4 regions of the Streptomyces sp. NPDC091282 genome follow, and region 4 is predicted to be linked to each of the others. Evidence: riboswitches for the same ligand, from Rfam matches in the RefSeq annotation. Region 4 holds a riboswitch; each other region holds the start of a gene.

What was found. A riboswitch is a leader RNA that binds a small molecule or an ion and turns the genes downstream of it on or off. The one in region 4 is predicted to bind cyclic di-AMP.
Region 1: another riboswitch for cyclic di-AMP. It lies ahead of ACIQOE_RS13190 (M23 family metallopeptidase); the one in region 4 lies ahead of ACIQOE_RS23320 (M23 family metallopeptidase).
Region 2: another riboswitch for cyclic di-AMP. It lies ahead of ACIQOE_RS09915 (peptidoglycan DD-metalloendopeptidase family protein); the one in region 4 lies ahead of ACIQOE_RS23320 (M23 family metallopeptidase).
Region 3: another riboswitch for cyclic di-AMP. It lies ahead of ACIQOE_RS15475 (NlpC/P60 family protein); the one in region 4 lies ahead of ACIQOE_RS23320 (M23 family metallopeptidase).

The regions. Positions count from the first base shown of each region.
Region 1 covers NZ_JBIVUX010000002.1:1,399,781-1,405,236, reverse strand. Annotated here, with positions in the region: gene ACIQOE_RS13205 (DNA topoisomerase IV subunit A) at 1-542, opposite strand, end outside; gene ACIQOE_RS13200 (pitrilysin family protein) at 823-2,217, shown strand; gene ACIQOE_RS13195 (M16 family metallopeptidase) at 2,214-3,602, shown strand; cyclic di-AMP (ydaO/yuaA leader) riboswitch at 3,791-3,954, shown strand; gene ACIQOE_RS13190 (M23 family metallopeptidase) at 3,967-4,722, shown strand; gene ACIQOE_RS13185 (GntR family transcriptional regulator) at 4,910-5,456, shown strand, end outside.
Region 2 covers NZ_JBIVUX010000002.1:616,260-621,715, reverse strand. Annotated here, with positions in the region: gene ACIQOE_RS09920 (alpha-galactosidase) at 1-1,565, shown strand, start outside; cyclic di-AMP (ydaO/yuaA leader) riboswitch at 1,874-2,034, shown strand; gene ACIQOE_RS09915 (peptidoglycan DD-metalloendopeptidase family protein) at 2,039-2,968, shown strand; gene ACIQOE_RS09910 (SGNH/GDSL hydrolase family protein) at 3,208-3,993, shown strand; gene ACIQOE_RS09905 (TetR/AcrR family transcriptional regulator) at 4,038-4,619, opposite strand; gene ACIQOE_RS09900 (GNAT family N-acetyltransferase) at 4,650-5,201, opposite strand; gene ACIQOE_RS09895 (helix-turn-helix domain-containing protein) at 5,200-5,456, shown strand, end outside.
Region 3 covers NZ_JBIVUX010000003.1:354,486-359,941, forward strand. Annotated here, with positions in the region: gene ACIQOE_RS15455 (PspC domain-containing protein) at 1-133, shown strand, start outside; gene ACIQOE_RS15460 (response regulator transcription factor) at 130-843, shown strand; gene ACIQOE_RS15465 (NlpC/P60 family protein) at 856-1,920, opposite strand; gene ACIQOE_RS15470 (hypothetical protein) at 2,409-2,762, shown strand; gene ACIQOE_RS15475 (NlpC/P60 family protein) at 2,862-4,004, opposite strand; cyclic di-AMP (ydaO/yuaA leader) riboswitch at 4,013-4,183, opposite strand; gene pcrA (DNA helicase PcrA) at 4,506-5,456, shown strand, end outside.
Region 4 covers NZ_JBIVUX010000005.1:20,222-25,677, forward strand. Annotated here, with positions in the region: gene ACIQOE_RS23310 (PrsW family intramembrane metalloprotease) at 1-18, shown strand, start outside; gene ACIQOE_RS23315 (aldo/keto reductase) at 32-1,003, opposite strand; gene ACIQOE_RS23320 (M23 family metallopeptidase) at 1,159-2,193, opposite strand; cyclic di-AMP (ydaO/yuaA leader) riboswitch at 2,201-2,361, opposite strand; gene ACIQOE_RS23325 (PP2C family protein-serine/threonine phosphatase) at 2,620-3,714, opposite strand; tRNA gene ACIQOE_RS23330 (tRNA-Met) at 3,916-3,989, opposite strand; gene ACIQOE_RS23335 (dihydrofolate reductase family protein) at 4,046-5,176, opposite strand; gene ACIQOE_RS23340 (MarR family transcriptional regulator) at 5,265-5,456, shown strand, end outside.

The sequences.
Region 1 (5,456 bases), on a different contig from region 4:
TTGACCAGGAGGTTGGGGAAGGCGGCGGGCAGCGCCACCGGCTCCTGCTCCTGGCCGTCGTAGTTCGGCGTGAAGTCGACCGTGTCCTCGTCGATGGACTCGGTCATCAGGCTGGTCGCCTCGGCCATCCGGCACTCGGTGTACCGCATGGCGGCCGGCGGGTCGTCGTTGCCCAGGGAGCCGAAGTTGCCGTGGCCGTCGACCAGCGGGACCCGCATCGAGAACGGCTGGGCCATGCGCACCAGCGCGTCGTAGATCGACGCGTCGCCGTGCGGGTGCAGCTTGCCCATCACCTCGCCGACCACGCGCGCGCACTTCACGTAGGCGCGGTCGGGGCGCACGCCCATCTCGTTCATCTGGTACACGATGCGGCGGTGCACCGGCTTGAGGCCGTCGCGGGCGTCCGGCAGAGCGCGCGAGTAGATGACCGAGTACGCGTACTCGAGGTAGGAGCCGCGCATCTCGTCCACGACGTCGATGTCGAGGATCCTCTCCTCGTACGAGTCGTCGGGCGGCGGGGTCTTCGTGCTGCGGCGGGCCATCGCTGCCGGCTCCTTGCTCATGCGTGAACGGGATCTGACGCTGACCATTGTGGACCGCGGTACTGACAGGCCGGGCCAGGACCCGGTCTCCGCGGCCCGCCCCGGTGCCTCGGTGGCGTGCGCGGGCGAGTCGGACGCAGGCTACGCGATCCGCTGTGGGCGTACGTGGTGCGGGAACTTCGCCCGGTCCCCGCGCGCTTGCATACAGTGGCAGGACTGGCAGAAGAACCGCGGTCCGAGACGGCGTCCGCGAGTGAGTGACGCGAGTGAAGGGACGTACATGCCCATGGGTCACACGACCACGGCCGAGACAGGCTCCGGAGGCCTGACAGCGACCGAGCACCGCTTGGCCAACGGTCTGCGCGTGGTGCTCTCCGAGGACCACCTGACCCCGGTCGCGGCGGTCTGCCTCTGGTACGACGTCGGTTCCCGGCACGAAGTCAAGGGACGTACCGGTCTGGCTCACCTTTTCGAGCACTTGATGTTCCAGGGCTCCGCCCAGGTGCAGGGCAACGGGCACTTCGAGCTAGTCCAGGGCGCCGGCGGCTCGCTCAACGGCACCACCAGCTTCGAGCGCACCAACTACTTCGAGACCATGCCCGCCCACCAGCTGGAGCTCGCCCTCTGGCTGGAGGCCGACCGCATGGGCTCGCTGCTCGCCGCCCTGGACGACGAGTCGATGGAGAACCAGCGCGACGTCGTCAAGAACGAGCGCCGCCAGCGCTACGACAACGTCCCCTACGGCACCGCCTTCGAGAAGCTCACCGCGCTCGCCTACCCGGAGGGCCACCCCTACCACCACACGCCGATCGGCTCGATGGCGGACCTGGACGCGGCCACCCTGGAGGACGCGCGGGCGTTCTTCCGCACCTACTACGCGCCCAACAACGCCGTGCTCTCGGTGGTCGGCGACATCGACCCCCAGGAGACCCTCGCCTGGATCGAGAAGTACTTCGGCTCCATCGAGGCCCACGACGGCAAGCCCGCCCCGCGCGACGGCTCGCTCCCCGAGGTCATGGGCGAGCAGCTGCGCGAGGTCGTCGTGGAGGAGGTGCCCGCGCGCGCGTTGATGGCCGCCTACCGGCTCCCGGAGGACGGCACGCGCGCGTCCGACGCGGCCGACCTGGCCCTGACCGTCCTCGGCGGCGGCGAGTCCTCCCGCCTGTACAACCGGCTCGTCCGGCGCGACCGTACGGCCGTCGCCGCCGGCTTCGGCCTGCTGCGCCTGGCCGGCGCGCCCTCCCTGGGCTGGCTGGACGTGAAGACCTCGGGCGACGTCGAGGTCCCGGTCATCGAGGCCGCCATCGACGAGGAGCTGGCCCGCTTCGCCCAGGAGGGCCCGACGCCCGAGGAGATGGAGCGCGCCCAGGCCCAGCTGGAGCGCGAGTGGCTGGACCGGCTCGGCACGGTCGCGGGCCGCGCGGACGAACTGTGCCGCTTCGCCGTGCTGTTCGGCGACCCGCAGCTCGCCCTGACGGCCGTCCAGCGTGTCCTCGCGGTGACCCCGGAGGAGGTCCGGGAGGTCGCCGCGGCGCGCCTGCGCCCCGACAACCGCGCGGTGCTCGTCTACGAGCCCAAGTCCCCGGAGACCGTCGAGGACGCCGACGTTCCCGAGGACCCCGAGGCCGAGGCCACGGTCGAAGCCGGCGACAACAACGAGGAGACGGCCAAGTGACCGAGCTCGCCACCATGGACTTCCATCCGCAGCCCCAGCCGGGCGAGGCGCGGCCGTGGGCCTTCCCCGCCCCCGAGCGCTCCACCCTGGACAACGGGCTGACCGTGCTGCGCTGCCACCGCCCCGGCCAGCAGGTCGTCGCCGTGGAGGTGCTCCTGGACGCCCCCCTGGACGCCGAGCCGACCGGCCTGGACGGCGTCGCCACGATCATGGCGCGCGCCTTCTCCGAGGGCACCGACAAGCACTCCGCCGAGGAGTACGCCGCCGAACTGGAGCGGGCCGGCGCCACCCTGGACGCGCACGCCGACCACCCCGGTGTCCGGCTCAGCCTGGAGGTACCCGCCTCCCGCCTGGGCAAGGGGCTCGGGCTGCTCTCCGACGCGCTGAGGGCACCCGCCTTCGCCGACAGCGAGGTCGAGCGGCTGGTCCGCAACCGCCTCGACGAGATCCCGCACGAGCTGGCCAACCCCAGCCGCCGGGCCGCCAAGCAGCTCTACAAGGAGCTGTTCCCGGCGACCGCGCGGATGTCCCGGCCGCGCCAGGGCACCGAGGACACCGTCGAGAAGATCGACGCGGCCGCCGTGCGCGGCTTCTACGACCGGCACGTACGGCCCGCCACGGCCACCGCGGTCGTCGTCGGCGACCTGACCGGCATCGACCTGGACGACCTGCTCGGCGAGACCCTGGGCGCCTGGCGCGGCACCGCCGCCGAGCCCCGCCCGGTGCCCGCGGTCACCGCCGACGACACCGGCCGCGTCGTCATCGTGGACCGTCCCGGCGCCGTCCAGACGCAGCTGCTCATCGGCCGCGTCGGCGCCGACCGGCACGACCGCGTCTGGCCCGCCCAGGTGCTCGGCACCTACTGCCTCGGCGGCACCCTCACCTCCCGCCTGGACCGCGTCCTGCGCGAGGAGAAGGGCTACACCTACGGCGTCCGCGCCTTCGGCCAGGTGCTGCGGTCGGCTCCCGACGGCAGCGGTGCCTCGATGCTCGCCATCAGCGGCTCCGTGGACACCCCGAACACCGGTCCGGCGCTCCAGGACCTGTGGACGGTGCTGCGCACCCTCGCCTCCGGGGGCCTCACGGACGCCGAGCGGGACGTCGCCGTGCAGAACCTGGTCGGCGTGGCGCCGCTCAAGTACGAGACGGCCGCGGCCGTCGCCGGCACCCTGGCCGACCAGGTCGAGCAGCACCTGCCCGACGACTTCCAGGCCACGCTCTACCGGCAACTGGCCGCCACCGGCACCGTGGAGGCCACCGCGGCCGTCGTGAACGCCTTCCCCGGCGACCACCTGGTGACCGTCCTGGTCGGCGACGCGGCCCAGATCAAGGAGCCCGTCGAGGCCCTCGGCATCGGCGAAGTGACGGTCGTCGCCGCCGAGTGACGGCACGCGCGTCCGGAGCCCTGGTGACCCACCGGTCACCAGGGCTCTGAAATGTCCGTATTGATGCGGAGGTTGCCTGTCTGCCCTGTGGGATACGCGACAAAAACCCTGATCCGTTTGAGGATTGCGAGAACGCCCTCGTAGGTTCTTCCGGGCTGTCCGCCGAACTGCGCCGCGCCCGCGGCACCGGACAGTCATCGCCGAGTCCCCGTACGGCGCGAGCCAGGGGAGCCGGGGACCCATGCAGTCCCTGGGGTGAATCGGGCGCCCGCGCGAGCCGCGAGGGGGCCCGTAGGAGACCTTCCTGCTCCGAACCCGTCAGCTAACCCGGTAGGCGAGAGGGAAGGAAAGGACCAGCCTCTACATGGCGTTCATGTGCGCCTCCGGGAAGCACCGTCGTCCCGGCCGGGTGAAGCGCACCACCGCGCAGGCCGCCGGCATCGCGGCCCTCACCACCACAGGTGTCATCGGCACCGTCTCGGCGGCCCCGGCGCTCGCCGCGGAGAACTCCGTCGAGCAGACCGGCCTCACTCCGGTGATCACGGTCAGCGACTCGGTCGCCGACCGGATCGACGCCCAGGCCGCCGCGCAGACGGCCGCCGCCGAGCGCAAGGCGGCCGAGGAGGCCGCGCGCAAGAAGGCCGCGGCGAAGGCCGAGAAGGAGCGCGAGGCGAAGGCGCGCGCGGCACGGGAGGCCGAGCGCAAGCGTCTCAACGCCTTCGTCGTGCCGATATCCGACTCGTACGTCTCCACCGGCTACAAGACCGGCGGCTCGCTGTGGTCCTCCGGCGCCCACACCGGCATCGACTTCCACGCCGCCTCCGGCACGGAGGTGCACGCGGTCGGCACCGGCACGGTGGTCTCCACCGGCTGGGGCGGCTCGTACGGCAACCAGATCGTCATCAAGATGGCCGACGGCATGTACACCCAGTACGGTCACCTGTCGTCGATCGGCGTCTCGGTGGGCCAGAAGGTCACCCCCGGCGAGCGGATCGCCCTCTCCGGCGCGACCGGCAACGTGACCGGACCCCACCTCCACTTCGAGGCCCGGACGACCCCGGAGTACGGCTCGGACATCGACCCGGTCGCCTACCTCCGCAAGCACGGTGTGAACGTCTGACGCGTTCCGACGACAGTCTCCGAAGCCCCGGCCGCCGAGCCGGGGCTTTCGTCGTTTTCGTGGGTCCGGTGTCCAAAAAATATGCATGGATTCAGGGCCGCCGTCGGAAATTCCCGCTCATTGCAATAGAGTCACGGAACGGGCGCCACTCGACGGCGTTTCACGGGGATTAAGGCGGAGGTCGGACATGCGTATTCCGGCGCACTCGGTATGCACGGCGATCCGGGACGACATCGTCGCGGGCGTCCACGAGCGCGGCAGCCGGCTCACCGAGGAACTCCTGGCCCGTCGCTACGGCGTCTCGCGCGTCCCCGTCCGCGAGGCCCTGCGCACCTTGGAGGCCGAGGGGTTCGTGGTGACGCGCCGGCACGCGGGCGCGTGCGTGGCGGAACCGAGCGAGCAGGAGGCCGCCGACCTGCTGGAGATGCGTCTGCTCCTGGAGCCGCTCGGCGCCCTGCGGGCCGCCCAGCGCCGTACCGAGGCCCACCTCAAGGTCCTGCGCGGCCTGGTCAGGCTGGGTCAGGAGCGGGCCCGCCGGGGCGGCAGCGAGGACCTGCGGTCCCTGGGCGGCTGGTTCCACGAGACGCTCGCCCAGGCCACCGGCAGCCAGGCCCTGACCTCGGCGCTCACCCAGCTGCGGCACAAGATCGCCTGGATGTACGTGGTCGACGCCGCGCCCGATCCCGTCGAGTCCTGGGCCGAGCACGGCGCCATCGTGGACGCGGTGACCCGCG
Region 2 (5,456 bases), on a different contig from region 4:
CCGAGTCCCGCCTCACCCGCGCCCCGCTCACCTACGGCGAGAAGGTGATCGGCAGCCGCCGCGGCCACACCGGCCACCAGCACCTGCCCTGGGTCGCCCTCGACACCGACGCCACCGAGGAGCGCGGCGAGGTCTGGGGCTGCGCGCTGGGCTGGTCCGGCTCCTGGCGGATCGCCGTCGCCCAACTGCCCGACGCGCGCGTGCAGATCACCGGCGGCGCCGGCTACGACGACTCGGGCCTGCTCATGCTGGCCGAGGGCGAGTCGTACACCAGCCCGGTCTTCGCGGGCCTGTGGAGCGAGGGCGGTTTCGGCGGCGCGAGCCGTGCCTGGCACGCCTACCAGCGCGCGTACGTCATCCCGGACGCCGAGCGGGACCGGCCGGTGCTGTTCAACTCCTGGGAGGCCACCACCTTCGACATCTCCGAGGAGCAGCAGGCCGTCCTCGCCCGGCGGGCCGCCGCGATCGGCGTCGAGCTGTTCGTGGTCGACGACGGCTGGTTCGGCGCCCGGACCAGCGACCGCGCGGGCCTCGGTGACTGGACGCCCAACCCGGACCGCTTCCCCGAGGGCCTGAAGCCCCTCGCGGACCACGTGCACGCCCTCGGCATGCAGTTCGGCATCTGGGTCGAGCCCGAGATGGTCAACGCGGACAGCGACCTGTACCGCGCGCACCCCGACTGGGTGCAGTTCCAGCAGGGACGCAGGCGCACGGAACTGCGCAATCAGCTCGTCCTCAACCTCGCCCGCGAGGACGTCCGGGAGTACCTGTGGGAGCAGCTGGACACCCTGCTGTCCAGCGCTCCGATCGACTACGTGAAGTGGGACTTCAACCGCTGCTTCACGGACGCGGGCTGGCCCGGCGAGCCGTACCCGCAGCGGCTGTGGGTCGACCACGTCCGCGGGCTGTACGCCCTGATCGACCGGATCCGGGCGGCCCACCCGGACGTGGCCATCGAGTCCTGCTCGGGCGGCGGCGGCCGGATCGACCTCGGCATCATGAGCCGCACCGACGAGGTGTGGACCTCCGACAACACCGACCCGCTGGACCGGCTCGCCATCCAGCACGGCTTCAGCCAGATCCATCCGGCCCGGGTGATGTCGGCCTGGGTGACCGACAGCCCGAACCACCAGCTCAACGGCCGGGTCAGCAGCCTGCGCTTCCGCTTCGTCAGCTCCATGGCGGGCGCCCTCGGCATCGGCGGCGACCTCTCGCGGTGGACCGAGGACGAGCTGGCGGAGGCCGCCCGCTGGGTGGAGCTCTACAAGGACATCCGGCCCCTGGTGCAGCGCGGCGACCAGTTCCGGCTGCGGCCGCCGGCCGGCGGGCTCAGCGCGGTGCAGTACACCCTGGGCGACGAGACCGTGGTGCTCGCCTGGCTCCAGGCCCAGAGCTACGGCGAGCCGATGCCGGCCCTGCGGCTCCAGGGGCTCGACCCGGCGGCCTCGTACGAGGACCGGGAGACGGGCGAAATACTCCGCGGCGCCGTGCTGTTGCACCACGGGTTGCGCACGGAACTGCGCGGCGACCTGGATGCGACGGTTGTCAGGTTGCGCCGGATCTGAGTCTTATGTCCGAAGTGGCGCCTTCGTTCGTACTAGTTATGGAATAGACGGACGTGGCGGGACGTGCGTGAGGAGCGTCATATTCGTGACCGTCCGTCGTGCGTCATGCTCACGTAATTCCGGTGGCTTTCCCGGGGATTGAGGGTGCGCGAAAGCCGGGAATTCACGGAGAGTGACCGGGAATTCCCATAACGGATCAAGTGAAACCAGGACGGACGGAACCGGGCTCTTGTTCACGTCCCTCCTGCTCGCTTACGTTCACCACGCATCCGGACGGAACGCCGAATCCTGCCGCCGACCGGAGTCCCCACACACACTCACCCGTGCCCGGCAGGAGCGGGGGACCCACCAGGTATGACCGCCTGTTCCGGTTCCCGGGACGGCTAGGGGTGTAGCCACGTCTTCCCGCGTGGCCGGGCAGCTCCAGCCCGAACCCGACAGCTCACCTCGCAGGCGCCGGAGAGGAATGCGTCATGCCCGCGAAGGGTAAGCACCGCCGTCCCAAGTCCCCGCGCCTCACGCGCTCGATGGCCGTCGCCGGAACCGGCGGCGCCGCGCTGGCCCTGCCGCTCATGGGTGCCACCGGCGCCCACGCGGCCACCACGCAGACCGTTTCCGAAAAGGCCGCGCAGTCGATTCCGACCGTCGCGAAGACGGCCGCGCGGAAATCCGCCGCCCAGAATTCCGGCACCGGGAATTCCACGCACCGCGTCTACACCGTGGTCTCCGGCGACTGCCTCGCGAAGATCGCCGACGAGCACGACGTGGCCGGCGGCTGGCAGCGGCTCTACGCCGACAACCGGCAGGCGGTCGGCGCCAACCCCTCGCTGATCCACCCCGGTCTCGAACTCACGCTCGGCGGCCGCCACGCCGCGCCCGACCGCCCGAGCCGGGACTCCCGGCCGGACGCTCCGGCGCCCACCCGGTCCGACACCCCCGCCGCACCGTCCTCGGACCCGGGCTCCTCCTCGGACAACTCCGCGACGGCCGTCTCCGGCTTCACCCTCCCGGTGACCGGCGGCACCCTCGGCACCCGCTACCACGTCGCCGGCAGCATGTGGTCCAGCGGCTACCACACCGGGGTCGACTTCGTCGTCCCGACCGGCACCCCGGTCAAGGCCGTCGGCGAGGGCACGGTGGTCACGGCCGGCTGGGGCGGCGCCTACGGCAACCAGGTCGTCATCCGGCTCGCCGACGGCCACTACGCGCAGTACGGCCACCTCTCCGCGCTCTCCGTCTCGGTCGGCCAGACCGTGACCGAGGGTCAGCAGATAGGCCTCTCCGGCGCCACCGGCAACGTCACAGGCCCGCACCTCCACTTCGAGATCCGGACCACCCCCGACTACGGTTCCGACCTCGACCCGGTCGCCTACCTCCGCTCGAAGGGCGTCACCGTCGGCTGACCCGTCGACACCTGCGAGGCGCCACGCACTCCGAAGGCCGGACCCCTGATCCCCGGGTCCGGCCTTCGGGCGATCGACGCTTCAACGCCCCTGCTCAGAGGCTTATTCCTGGCTTGGTCGACTATTTACAAGTGTCTTATCTCACCGGTCGTCAACCCTTTATTACGGTCGCGTAGGTCACAGTCCGAGGTGAATCATGACCCGACGTGGCAGACGATTCGAAGAGTGACAAGGCATCAGTGATCGGGTCGTACGTGGCGGTGGGGGACAGCTTCACCGAAGGCGTCGGCGACCCCGGCCCCGACGGGGCGTTCGTCGGCTGGGCGGACCGGTTCGCGGTCCTGCTGTCGGACCGGCGGCCCGAGGGCGATTTCGACTACACCAACCTCGCGGTGCGCGGGAGGCTGCTCGACCAGATCGTGGCGGAGCAGTTGCCCAGGGCCGTGGAACTCGCCCCGGACCTGGTTTCCTTCAGCGCGGGCGGCAACGACATCATCCGCCCCGGCACCGACCCCGACGAGGTGGCCGAGCGGTTCGAGCGGGCCGTGGCCCGGCTCACCGAGGCCGTCGGGACGGTCCTGGTGACCACCGGCTTCGACACCCGCGGGGTGCCGGTCCTCAAGCATCTGCGCGGCAAGATCGCCACCTACAACGGCCATGTCCGCGCCGTCGCCGACCGGTACGGCTGCCCGGTGCTCGACCTGTGGTCCCTGAAGACCGTGCAGGACCGGCGGGCCTGGGACGGCGACCGGCTGCACCTGTCTCCCGAGGGGCACACGCGAGTGGCGCTGCGGGCCGGCCAGGTGCTCGGCCTCGACGTGCCGGCCGACCCGGACCAGCCGTGGCCGCCGCTGCCGCCCCGCGGCACCCTGGAGATCCGCCGCGACGACGTGCACTGGGCCCGTGAGTACCTGGTGCCGTGGATCGGCCGGCGGCTGCGCGGCGAGTCCTCGGGCGACCACGTGACCGCCAAGGGGGCGCTGTCCCCGGACGACATCAGGATGCGGATCGCTTCCGTGGCCTGAGGTCACGGAAGCGGATGAGGGGCGGCCCGCGCGCGGGCCGCCCCTCATCCGTCCTGGTCCAGCCCGACCTCGCGCGCCAGCGCCTCGTCGACCCACTCCTGCGCCCGCGCGCGCGACAGGGCGCCCGGGTAGGAGGTGAGCTGCACCGCGAGCCCGTCGAGCAGGGCGGTCAGCCGCAGTGCCGCGGCCGCGGGGTCGGGGCACCGGAACTCGCCGGCGGCCACGCCCTCGGCGACGACCTCGGCGATGGCCGCCTTCCACTGCTGGTCCAGCTGCTTGGCCACGTCCCGCAGGGCGGGCTCGCGCAGCGCCACCGCCCAGCCCTCGATCCACAGCCGCCAGCCCTTGGCCTGCCCGGTCGGCGCGTACCAGCGCACCGCCGCCCGCAGCCGGCGCGACGCTGAGGTGCGGCGGCCCAGCAGCTTGCGCAGATGGGCCAGGTCGTCCTCGGCGGCATAGGCGAAGGCGGCGGCGACCAGTTTCTCCTTCGTCGAGAAGTGGTACAGCACCAGCGCATTGCTCACGCCGAGGGCCGAGGCGACGTCGGCGATCCGTACCGCCGCCACACCCCGCGCCTCGATCTGCTCGATGGCCGCACGCAGCAGTTCCTCACGCCGTTCGGCCACGCTCAACCGCACTCTCGCCACGCGGTCACCCTAATCGGTCCTGCCCCCGGGCGTGTTGCCGTCCCGGTCCAGCGGCAGGCGCATGAGCGTGAGATCCAGCCGCCGGCCGAACTTGACGCCCACCTCCCGCACCGTCCCCGCGTGCTCGAAGCCGAACCGCCGGTGCAGCCGGACCGACGCGGTGTTCTCCGCCTCGATGCCGGCGATCATGACGTGGTGGCCGGCCTCGCGCGCCGCCGCGACGAGGGCCGCCAGCAGCGCGGAGCCGACGCCGAGCCCGTGCCGCTCCGCACGGACGTAGATCGAGTCCTCCACCGTGAAACGGTAGCCGTCCAGCTCGCGCCACGGGCCGTACACCGCGAATCCGGCCACCTCGCCGTCGGCTTCGGCCACGAACGCGGAGCCGCGCGCCAGATGCGCGGCCAGCCAGGCCGTCGCCTCCGCGGGAGACTGCGGGGTCGAGGTCCACAGCGCCGTCGAGTGCTCGATCGCGTCGTTGCGGATCGCGCGCACGGCCTCCGCGTCACCGGGCCGCGCCGGGCGGACCGTCACCGTCCCGCTTCTCTCGTATATTGGATTCATGTCCAACATAGTAGATCGAGCGGCGGACTCCCTGGCGGCACGGATCGCCGCCCGGGTCCGCACCGAGCGGGAACGCCGCCGCTGGACCCTGGCGCAGCTCGCGGACGCCTCCGGCGTCTCCCCGGCGATGATCAGCCGCGTCGAACGCGGCGAGAGCAGCCCCACCGCCGTCGTCCTCGGCAAGCTGTCCGCGGCGTTCCAGCTGAGCGTCGCCTCGCTGCTCGCCCTCGCCGAAGGCACGCAGGACACCGAGCC
Region 3 (5,456 bases), on a different contig from region 4:
CGACCGCATGGGTGTCAGAGAATCGATCATCGGCCGAATGGAGCGCCATGGCGGCACCGCGCGGCTGCGGTCCGTGCCGGGCGGCGGCACGGAGGTCGAGCTGGAGATGGAGAGGGCGGAGAACACGTCATGAGCGACGCGACCGAGGCGAACGGCCCGGCGGAAGGCACGGAGAAGGCCGGGCGTCGGGTGCGCGTGGTCCTCGTCGACGACCACCGGATGTTCCGTACCGGAGTGCAGGCCGAGATCGGCCAGACCGAGCAGACCGGCGTGGAGGTGGTCGGGGAGGCCGCCGACGTCGACCAGGCGGTCTCGGTGATCACCGCGACCCGGCCCGAGGTGGTGCTCCTCGACGTGCACCTGCCGGGCGGCGGCGGGGTCGAGGTGCTGCGCCGGTGCGCCCCGCTGGCGGCGGACGCCGAACGGCCGGTGCGTTTCCTCGCGCTGTCCGTGTCGGACGCGGCCGAGGACGTGATCGGGGTGATCCGCGGCGGGGCCCGTGGCTACGTCACCAAGACGATCACCGGCACCGACCTGGTCGACTCGATCTTCCGTGTCCAGGAGGGCGACGCGGTCTTCTCCCCGCGCCTGGCCGGGTTCGTCCTGGACGCCTTCGCCTCCACCGACGCCCCGCCGGTCGACGAGGACCTCGACCGTCTCACCCAGCGCGAGCGCGAGGTGCTGCGCCTGATCGCCCGCGGCTACGCCTACAAGGAGATCGCCAAGCAGCTGTTCATCTCCGTCAAGACGGTCGAGTCCCATGTGTCGGCGGTCCTGCGCAAGCTGCAGCTGTCCAACCGGCACGAGCTGACCCGCTGGGCGACGGCCCGTCGGCTGGTCTGACGCGGTCCGCCCTCACACCACCCGCGTCGCCCCCGCGAACGGCATCTCGTCGACCGGGGCGATCCGCACCGGCGCCGAGGGGTTGGGCGCGTGGATCATCTGGCCGTTGCCGATGTAGATGCCGACGTGGCTGATGCCCGAGTAGAAGAACACCAGGTCGCCCGGCTGGAGTTCGGAGCGGGACACCCGGCGGCCTGCGTTGATCTGGGCGTAGGTGGTGCGGGGGAGGGAGACACCGGCGGAGCGGTAGGCGGCCTGGGCGAGTCCTGAGCAGTCGAAGGCGTTCGGGCCGGTCGCGCCCCAGACGTAGGGGCTGCCGAGCTTGGAGTAGGCGTACGCCACGGCGGCCGCGGCCCGGGAGTCGGAGGCGGTCGCCGGGGCGGTGGCCGAGGCGAGCGCGGCGCGGCCGTCGGAGGCCGAGCGGGAGGCGCGCGCGGGCGAGCCGTCCGCGGTGACCACCGCCTGCTGCTGCGGCGAGAGCCGGTCCAGCAGCCGCCGGGCCTCGGCGAGTTTGCCGGTGATGGTGGTCCTCTGCCGTTCCAGCTCGGCCTGCCGGGAGCGCAGCGAGGCCAGCTCCACGTGTGCCGCGCCGCGCAGTTGCTCGATCTCCCGCAGCTGCCGGCGCACCCGTGTGACCGCGCCGGCCTGAGCGGCGCCGGCCCGTTCGGCGAACGCGGCGTTGTCCAGGTACCGGTCGGGATCGCTGGAGAGCGCCAGCTGCCACGCCGGGTCGATACCGCCGTCGCGGTACTGCGCGGCCGCGGCCAGACCGAGCGCGTCCCGCGCGGAGTTGAGATTCTCCTGCTTGCGGGCGGTCTGGTCCTGGAGCGCCTTGATCCGCCGCTGGGCCGTGTCGGCCTTCTCCTTCGCCCCGTCGTACTTCTCGGTGGCCGTCTCGGCCTGCTGGTACAGCTGGTCCACCTTGGCCTTCACCTGCGCCGGTGTCAGTTGCGGCTCGGCGTTGCCGGTCCCTTCGAAGCCCGTCGCGGTGGCCGCGCCCGCCAGGGCGAGGGTGACGGCCGTGCGGGCCGTGTTGCCGCCGAGCGAGCGCTGTCGGGGCTTGCGGTGCGCTGCCACCTGGACTGCTCACGTCCTTTCGTAGGCCGCCGGACCGTCCGTACACAGGCCGGGGGAGCGTGTGTGCGACCGCGGTGTACGCGTCCGGCGGCGGCCCGCACAGGGGAACGGGCCGCCGCCGGACTTTCTCGGCGGTGGTGTCCGACTGCCGCCCCTGGCCCGGGCGGCGGTGGGGAGTCGGTCACCTGGGGGAGGACGCTAGGACGGAGTGTGTCGGGTCGGTAACGTGATGCACGGAATTGGTGTGACCGGATCGTTACCTGACGGTATGTGACCGGAATTCCGGTCCGGAGCCGTCGGCTTCACGGGGCGGGATGACCGAAGCGCCGGTTCCGGGGCGGCCGGGGTGCGCGGGCTGCTATGGCGCATATATGCGATGCCGGGTGCCGGAGCGGATGTCGCGGAAAGCCGGTGTCCGGACAGGAGAAGGCGCCCGGACAGGGGCCGGTGAGCGGTGCTCCGGGGGCGGCTGGTTAGGCTCCGGAGCCATGGGCGTACTCATCCATCTCTTCGTCGGCCTGCACATCATCGGCATCGCCGCGCTCCTCGGCGGCTTCCTCACCCAGATGAAGGCGATGGGCCAGGGCACGGCCCGGTTCGTCCCCGGAATGCTGCACGGCGCGTTCACCATGCTCGCCACGGGCGTGATCCTGGTCGGTCTCAACGAGGCCGACGACCACCACGTCAACACCGTCAAGATCGGTGTGAAGCTCGCGCTGCTGATCGTGATCCTCGGGCTCGTCTACGTGAAGCGGGACGAGGAGAAGGTGGAGAAGGGCGCGTTCGGCGCGGTCGGCCTGCTGACCATGGCGAACATCTTCATCGCCGTGCTGTGGACGTGATCCGGGGGACGTCCGGGGAAGCCGGCCCGGGCGCGGCCCCGGCCGCCGTGCGAACGGGGCACGCGCGCGTGCGGTGCGAAAGGCGCGGGTCCGCCCGGTTCAGGCCGGGCGTACCACGCTGTGGATGATCGACTCGCCGCCGTAGTAGATCGACTCCTCCCGGACGTAGGCGCCGGGCTTCGGGGCGTGGATCATCATGCCGTCGCCGATGTAGATGCCGACGTGGGTGACGTCGTCGTAGAAGAAGACCAGGTCGCCGGGGCGGGCGTCGGCGAGGGAGACGGTGGTGCCGGCGTTCACCTGGTCGTACGTGGTGCGCGGCAGCGAGACGCCCGCGGCCTTCCAGGCGGCCTGGGACAGGCCGGAGCAGTCGTAGGAGCCGGGGCCGGTGGCGCCCCAGACGTACGGCTTGCCGATCTGCGCGCGGGCGAAGGCGATCGCCTTGGCGGCCTTCGTCCCGTAGGCGGAGCCGGAGGACGAGGAGGAGCCGCCCGAGGACGGCGCGGACGACGGCGGGGCGTCCTTCCGCTCGGCCGCCGCCTGCTGCTTCGCCAGCTCCGCCGCCTTGGCCGCCGCCGCTGCCCGCTGCTTCTTCTCGATCTCCGCCAGCCGCGCCTTCTCCTGGGCGTTCAGCTGTGACAGCAGCTCCCGCGCGGACGCCAGCTTCGCCTGGACGGTGCTCTTGGCGGTCTTCAGGTCGTCCTGGGTCTCGGTGAGGGTCTCCAGGCTCTTGGCGGCCTCCTGCCGCTTCGCCATGGTCGCGGACTGCTGGGTGGCGTAGTCGTCGACCGCGCCCTTCTGGCGCGAGGTCAGCCGGTTCATCAGCTGCGTCTGGTCGAAGTAGTCCTGCGGGGTGTCCGCGAGCAGGAAGGTCGACGTGTCGGGCGCGCTGGCCCCCGTCCGGTACTGGGCCGCGGCGAACGAACCCAGCTCCTCACGCGCCTTGTTCAGCCGGTCCGTGCGCTGGGCGACGTCGTCGAGCAGGGTGTCGACCTGCTTGCGCTGCTTGCCCGTCCTCTCCTTGGCCGCGTTGTACTTCTCGGTCGCCGACTCCGCCTGCCGGTAGAGGGCGTCGACCTTCTTCTCGACCTCCTCCAGGCTGGGCTTGCCGTCCTCGGAGGGCGCGGCGTTGGCCGTCTGGGAGAGCAGGGCCACGGAGGTGAGGGCGGCGGTGGCCAGGGCGGGGGTGCGTATGCCTGCTACGCGCGTTGCGGACGGACGCGACTTGCGGTGCGACGCCAACGGGGGCGACTCCTTCCGTGCTCCGCCTACCGGGTTAGCTGTCGGGTTCGGGCGGATGACTCGGAAGGGTTGCCCTACGGTCCGCTCCCCGGAGGGAAGTCGGGACCGATTCACCCCGGGTTCGGTGGGTCCCCGGCTCCGGATGCGCGGCGGCACCCTGGACTCGGCGGAGGCCGTGCGGCCCGGCGACGTTCGCCGGTGGGGGTCGTACGGCCTGCCCGCACGCTAGCCAACTCGTGTGCTCTGTGTGAAGGTTGATGTGCGATATGCCCGATACATTTTCGTGACCTTGGCCTCGGTGGCTCAAGAGATCGGTGCATTCGTCCGGATATGGCGCGACGTGTCCGCAGGAGTCGACCGGCCCGTCCCGCCGCCCGGCGGGCGCGCCTCCGCTCACGGTGCGTCATCGCTGATCGTGAGCGGCCGGTTCTGGTGGGTGACGGGGGCGAGTTTGCGGGGTGGGGACCGGTTGTCAGTGGGGCGCCCTAGACTCGGAGAGCGATGAGCAGCCTCTTTGACGACAGCTTCCTGGCGAGCCTCCAGCCCCCGCGCGGCCACGAGGAGGAACCCCCGCCGCCCGAGGACGAGCACGTACCGGAGCCGATTCCGGACGATCTGTTCGGCGGGCGGTTCGACGCGCCCCCGGACCGGGACGCCTACTACCGCGACGGCGCCGCCCGCCCCGCCCAGGACCCGGCCACCCTCCTGGAGGGGCTGAACGAGAACCAGCGGGCCGCCGTCGTGCACGCCGGCACCCCGCTGCTCATCGTGGCCGGTGCCGGTTCCGGCAAGACGCGCGTGCTCACCCACCGCATCGCGCACCTGCTGGGCGCCCGGCAGGTGCACCCCGGCCAGATCCTCGCGATCACCTTCACCAACAAGGCCGCGGGCGAGATGAAGGAGCGCGTCGAGCACCTCGTCGGCCCGCGCGCGAACGCGATGTGGGTCATGACCTTCCACAGCGCGTGCGTGCGGATCCTGCGCAGGGAGAGCAAGAAGCTCGGCTTCACCTCCTCCTTCTCGATCTACGACGCTGCCGACTCCAAGCGCCTGATGGCCCTGGTCTGCCGCGACCTGGACCTCGACCCCAAGCGCTTCCCGCCCAAGTCCTTCAGCGCCAAGATCAGCAACCTCAAGAACGAGCTGATCGACGAGGAGGACTTCGCCGCGCAGGCCACCGACGGCTTCGAGAAGACCCTCGCCCAGGCCTACGCGCTCTACCAGTCGCGGCTGCGCGAGGCGAACGCCCTCGACTTCGACGACCTGATCATGACGACGGTCAACCTGCTGCGGGCCTTCCCGGACGTCGCCGAGCACTACCGCCGCCGCTTCCGGCACGTCCTGGTCGACGAGTACCAGGACACCAACCACGCCCAGTACGCGCTCGTGCGCGAGCTGGTCGGCACCGGCGGCCACGCCGAGGACGTACCACCCGCCGAGCACGACCTGCCG
Region 4 (5,456 bases):
AACCCGTACAGCGGCTAGGGCCTCACGAACCTCACGCGGAGGCGGCCGTGAGCCGGTTGAGTTCCTGCTCGGTCAGCTCCAGGCCGGCGACGGCCAGCAGGGCCGGCAGCTGCTCCAGCGAGCGGGCCGAGGCGATCGGGGCGGTGACGGTGGGCTGGGCCGCGAGCCAGGCCAGGGCGACCGTGGGGACCGCGGCGGAGTGGGCCTCGGCGATCTCGTCGAGGGCGGCCAGGACCTTCGGGCCCCGCTCGGTCTCCAGGTACTGGGCGGCGCGGCCCGCGCGGGCGCTGTCCACCGCCGCGCCGGGGCGGTACTTGCCGGTGAGGAAGCCCGCGGCGAGCGCGAAGTACGGGACCGCGGCCAGGCCCGTGCGGGAGGCCAGCTCCTGCAGGGCGCCCTCGTAGGTGTCGCGGGAGACCAGGTTGTAGTGGGGCTGGAGGGCGACGTACCGGGCCAGGCCCTCGCGGTCGGAGAAGTCCAGCGACTCCTGGAGCCGCTCCGCGGTGATGTTGGAGGCGGCGATGTGCCGGACCTTGCCGGCCCGCACCAGCTCGTCCAGGGCGCCGATGATCTCCTCGACCGGGATCTCGGGCTGGTCGAAGTGCGTGTAGTACAGGTCGATGTAGTCGGTGCCCAGGCGGCGCAGGGACGCGTCCGCGGCGGCCTTGATGTTCGCGCCGGACAGGCCGGGGTACTCGGGGTGCTGGCTGACCTTCGTCGCGATGACGACGTCGGCGCGGTTGCCGCGTTCCTTGACCCACTTGCCGATGACGGTCTCGGACTCACCGCCCTGGTGGCCCTCGATCCAGGCCGTGTACGCGTCGGCGGTGTCCACGAAGTTGCCGCCCGCGTCGGTGTACGCGTCGAGGACGGCGAAGGAGGCGGTCTCGTCGGCGGTCCAGCCGAAGACGTTGCCGCCCAGGCAGAGCGGGAACACCTCCAGATCGGAGGCGCCGAGCTTGCGGAGGGAGCCGGATGCGGGAGAAGCGGAAGAAGGGGTCATGTCCCAGTTCAACACCGGCCGCCTGCGGACCGATGCCGCCGCAACGCGAAGTTCTCGTAAAAGCGGAAGGCCCCGGCCCGGCCCGGGACACACCGGACCGGCAGCCCTGACGTCGGGGGGGTGTCGTCAGGGCCGCCGGGGATCAGTGGGGTCGGTCAGGGGTTGAGGCCCTTGCCGCGCAGCCAGGTCATCGGGTCGATGCCGGTGGCCTGGCCGCCGGGGTGGACCTCCAGGTGGAGGTGCGGGCCGGTGACGTTGCCGGTGGCGCCGACCCGGCCGATGACGTCGCCGGTGGCGACCTTCTGGCCGACCTTGACGCCGATCGAGGACTGGTGGCAGAACCACAGCTCGGTGCCGTCGTCGAGGGTGAGGATCGTGCGGTAGCCGTAGGAACCGGCCCAGCCGGCCTCCGTGACGGTGCCGCTGTGCACGGCCTTGATCAGGGTGCCGGTGGGAGCGGCGAAGTCGAGGCCGGTGTGGTACCCGGAGGCCCACATGGAGCCGGCCTGCCCGAAGGTGCCGGTGATCGTGTACGAGACGACCGGCAGCGTGTACTGCTTGGCCAGCGCGGCGAGCCGCTTCTGCTCGGCCTGCGCCTTCTCGGCGGCCTGCGCCTTCTCCTTGGCGTCCGCGGCCTGGGTGGCCGCGGCCTTCTCCGCCTTGGCCTCGGCGTCGGAGACCGCCTTGTCGGCGGCGGCCACGGCCTTGGCGGTGGCCCGGACGTCGATCTGGGTCTGCTGCTGCTCGGCCTGGGCGATGATCCGGCTGCGCAGTGCCTCACCGGCGTCGGAGGAGGAGTCCGCGTCGGTGGCGGTCGCCGTGGTGACGCTGCTGAGCGCGGTCTGGGTGGCCTGGTGGCCGGCGCCGTCGCCGAGCAGGGAGTCGACGGAGGACGGCAGGTCGGGCAGCGAGATGGAGACCGGCGGCTTGCCGGTGTTGGCGCTGGCCATGCCGCCCGCGCCGACGGCGGCGATGACACCGACGCCGAGGACCGTGGAGCTGCGGGCGAGTCCGCCGCCGCGCTGCTTGGAGACGCGGTGCCGGCCGCGTACCGGGGCGAGGGACTCCTCGGTGGGGTTCCACTCCTCCCAGGGGCCCTCGTCGGTGCGCAGGCCGCCGTAGCCGTAGGCCTCGGGCTGACGCTGGCTGGGCACGAACGGGGCTGTCGGAGCAGGCCGGTTGGACGCCACGCGGGCGCACTCCTTTCCTTCCGCTGCCTACCGGGTTAGCTGACGGGTTCGGAGCAGGAAGGTCTCCTACGCGCGTATACCGGCCGTTTCGTACCCGGCGACATACGTGCGATTCACCCCAAGTAGGTGGTTCCCCGGTTCCCTTGCGGGATTCGGCGCGTGCGCACGGAGCCGTCGCGGGTGACGGCTGGGACGACCGCGCTGCGTTATCGAACGTTAATAGACGCGGCTGGCAGATTCCAAGCCGTTCTCCTTGATCATTAAGCTTTCAAAGCAAGGACTTACCTGCCACGAACGGTCAAAAACGGTCGAGTTGGCCGTGCGTTCTGCGCGGCACAGGAGTCACGCGCGTTTTGATGGTGACTCAGATGTTATGCGGAGGGCTTCCGTCCGCACACCGAGGGTGACATCCCCCTGGACGGGCGCTCAGGTGCGCCGCACCACCAGCAGCGCCATGTCGTCCGCCATCCGGCCGCCGGTGTGCCGGCGCACCTCGGCCGCGAGACGGGCCAGCAGCGCCCCCGGGGCGGTGCCGGCCCGGCCGGCCAGCCGCCGCTCCGGGTCGAAGAACCGGCCGTGCGCGTCCCGGGCCTCGGAGAGGCCGTCGGTGTGCAGCAGCAACGCGGCCCCGCCCGGGAACGGCCGCTCGGCGGCCCGGTCCGGCCAGGCGCCCAGCTCGCCCATCCCCAGCGGCAGCGCGGCCTCGGACACCTCGACCGGGCGCACCGTGCCGTCGGCGTGCAGCAGCAGCGGCGGCGGATGGCCCCGGTTGACGACCCGGACCGTGCCCTCGCCGTGCGGGAGTTCGGCGAGCACGGCGGTGGTGAACCCCTCGAACGTGTCGACGCCGCCGCGCCGGACGCCCTCGCGGGCCAGCGCCCGTTCCAGCCTCCCCGCCACCGCCTCCAGCGAGGCCTCCTGCTCGGCGGCCTCCCGGAACGCGCCGAGCACCACCGCGACGGCGGCGACCGCGCCCATCCCCTTGCCGCGGACGTCGCCGACGACCAGCCGCACCCCGTACGGGGTGTCCTGGACGGCGTACAGGTCACCGCCGACGAGAGTGCCCTCCTGGGCCGCCTCGTAGCGGGCGGCGATCTCGAAGCCGCCGATCCGTTCGGCGGGCTCGGGCAGCACCGCGCGCTGGGCGGCCTCGGCGACCTCGCGGGCGGAGGCCAGCCGCTGGTCGCCGCGGCGCACGACCCGGTTGATGCCGGCGGCGAGGGCGGAGACGGTGGCCACGGTGGTCAGCTCGGTGACGGCGTCCGCGTCGGGCACGTAGCCGAAGCGCGCGTGCACGGCGTAGACGGCGAGGAAGGAGGCCAGGCCGGTCAGGACCGTGGTGCGCAGGGAGGAGAGGGGAGCGGCGACCAGCGGGGCGGCCGTGAAGAACGGCACGGCCGTGAAGGCGACCGGGGTGAGGGCGTCGTAGAAGACACCGCCGACGATCAGCAGGGCGGGCAGCAGGCGGGCCAGGGTGCGGACGGTCACGGACCCGTCCTCCGGCGCCTCTCCGAAGCCCACGGTACGACTCTCCTCTGTTCCGGGATCCCCCTGCGTGTCCGTCCAGATTTGCGGCTGCGAGCGGAGGGCGGCGAGCGGTGTGGGCCGGGCGGATGAGCGCGGGCGGATGTGACGACGGACACGTGCCGGTGGACGCCGGTCCGGGCCGGACACGACTCAGGGCCGGAATCCCTGTTCGGAATTCCGGCCCTGGGCCTTCAGTAGCGGGGACAGGATTTGAACCTGCGACCTCTGGGTTATGAGCCCAGCGAGCTACCGAGCTGCTCCACCCCGCGTCGGTGAAACCAGCATACGCCATCGGAAGAGGGCGAGTCACATCGGTTGAACGCGGTCAGCTCAGCAGGTGGCCGTTGGGGGCCTTCGCCAGGTCCTCGTACGCGCCGAGCACCAGCACCGCCACCCCCGCCTCACGCAGCGCTCCCGTCCCGTCGGCCGCCTCGACGAAGGTGTCCGGTTCGCGCCACGCCGTCACCACCCGCCGCACCCCGGCCCGCAGGATCAGCTCGGCGCAGGGATGCGGCCGGGAGGCGCGGCGGGTGCAGGGTTCGAGGCTGGTGTAGACGGTGGCGGTGGCCAGCCGCGGGTCGTCCGCGGGGATCTTGGCCAGGGCCGCCTCCTCCGCGTGCACGACGGGGTCGCCGGCCTCGCGCGAGTGGCCGCGGGCCAGTTCCGTGCCGTCGGCCGCGACCACCACGGCGCCGACGCTGAACGCGGTCCGCGAGGGCGGGCAGTCGGCCGCCAGTTCGCAGGCGATCCGCAGCCAGTGCCGGTCGGCGGCGGACACCGACCCGCCCGCGCCGGGCGCGGTGGGCTCGTACCGCATCAGGACGACGTCCTCGATACGGCGGCTCTCCACGAGCCGCAGCCGTCCCGCCTGGTATCCGCCGGGCCCGAACAGGCGCGGCGCCTTCGGGTCGCCGACGAAGAGGGGCGCCAGGACCAGCTGCAGTTCGTCGGCGAGGCCCTGCTGGAGGAGCTGGGTGTGGACGGTGCCGCCGCCCTCGACCATCAGCCGGCCGACCCCGCGCGCCTCGTACAGGTCCCGCAGCAGCGCGGGCCAGTCGAGCGCGGTGCCGAGGGAGACGACGTCGGCGGCGACACCGAGGCCGCGGATCCGCGCCGCGCCCTCGTCCGTGGTGTACACGACCTTCTCGCCGCCGGTGTGCCAGAACCGCGCGTCCGGGTCCAGGTCGCCGGTCGCGGTGACCGTGACCTTCAGCGGGTACTCGGGCCGGCCCGCGGCGACCCGGGCCGCGCGCCGGCCGGGGTCGTTGACCAGCAGCCGCGGGTTGTCCGCGCGGATGGTGCCGGCGCCGATCAGGATCGCGTCGACGCCGGCCCGCACCTCGTCGACGCGGTCGAAGTCGGCCGGGGAGGAGAGCAGCAGCCGGTCGGGGCCGGTGTCGTCGAGACAGCCGTCGAGGGAGACGGCGGCGGACAGCAGGACGTAGGGGTACGGCATCGGACGGGCTCACTCCCGGGGGCGACGGGCGGGCTGGGTCGAGGACGGCAGGCTTGGTTAAAGTTTGAAACAAACCTACACTGGCGGCATGACGACTCGCTGGCTGACGCCGAAGGAGCAGAGCGCCTGGCGCGCCTACATCTCGGCGACGAACCTCCTGGACGACGCGCTGGACCGGCAGCTCCAGCAGGACGCCGGCATGCCGCACCTGTACTACGGCATCCTCGTCAGTCTCTCCGAGGCGCCGGAGCGCAGGCTGCGCATGACCGACCTCGCCGAG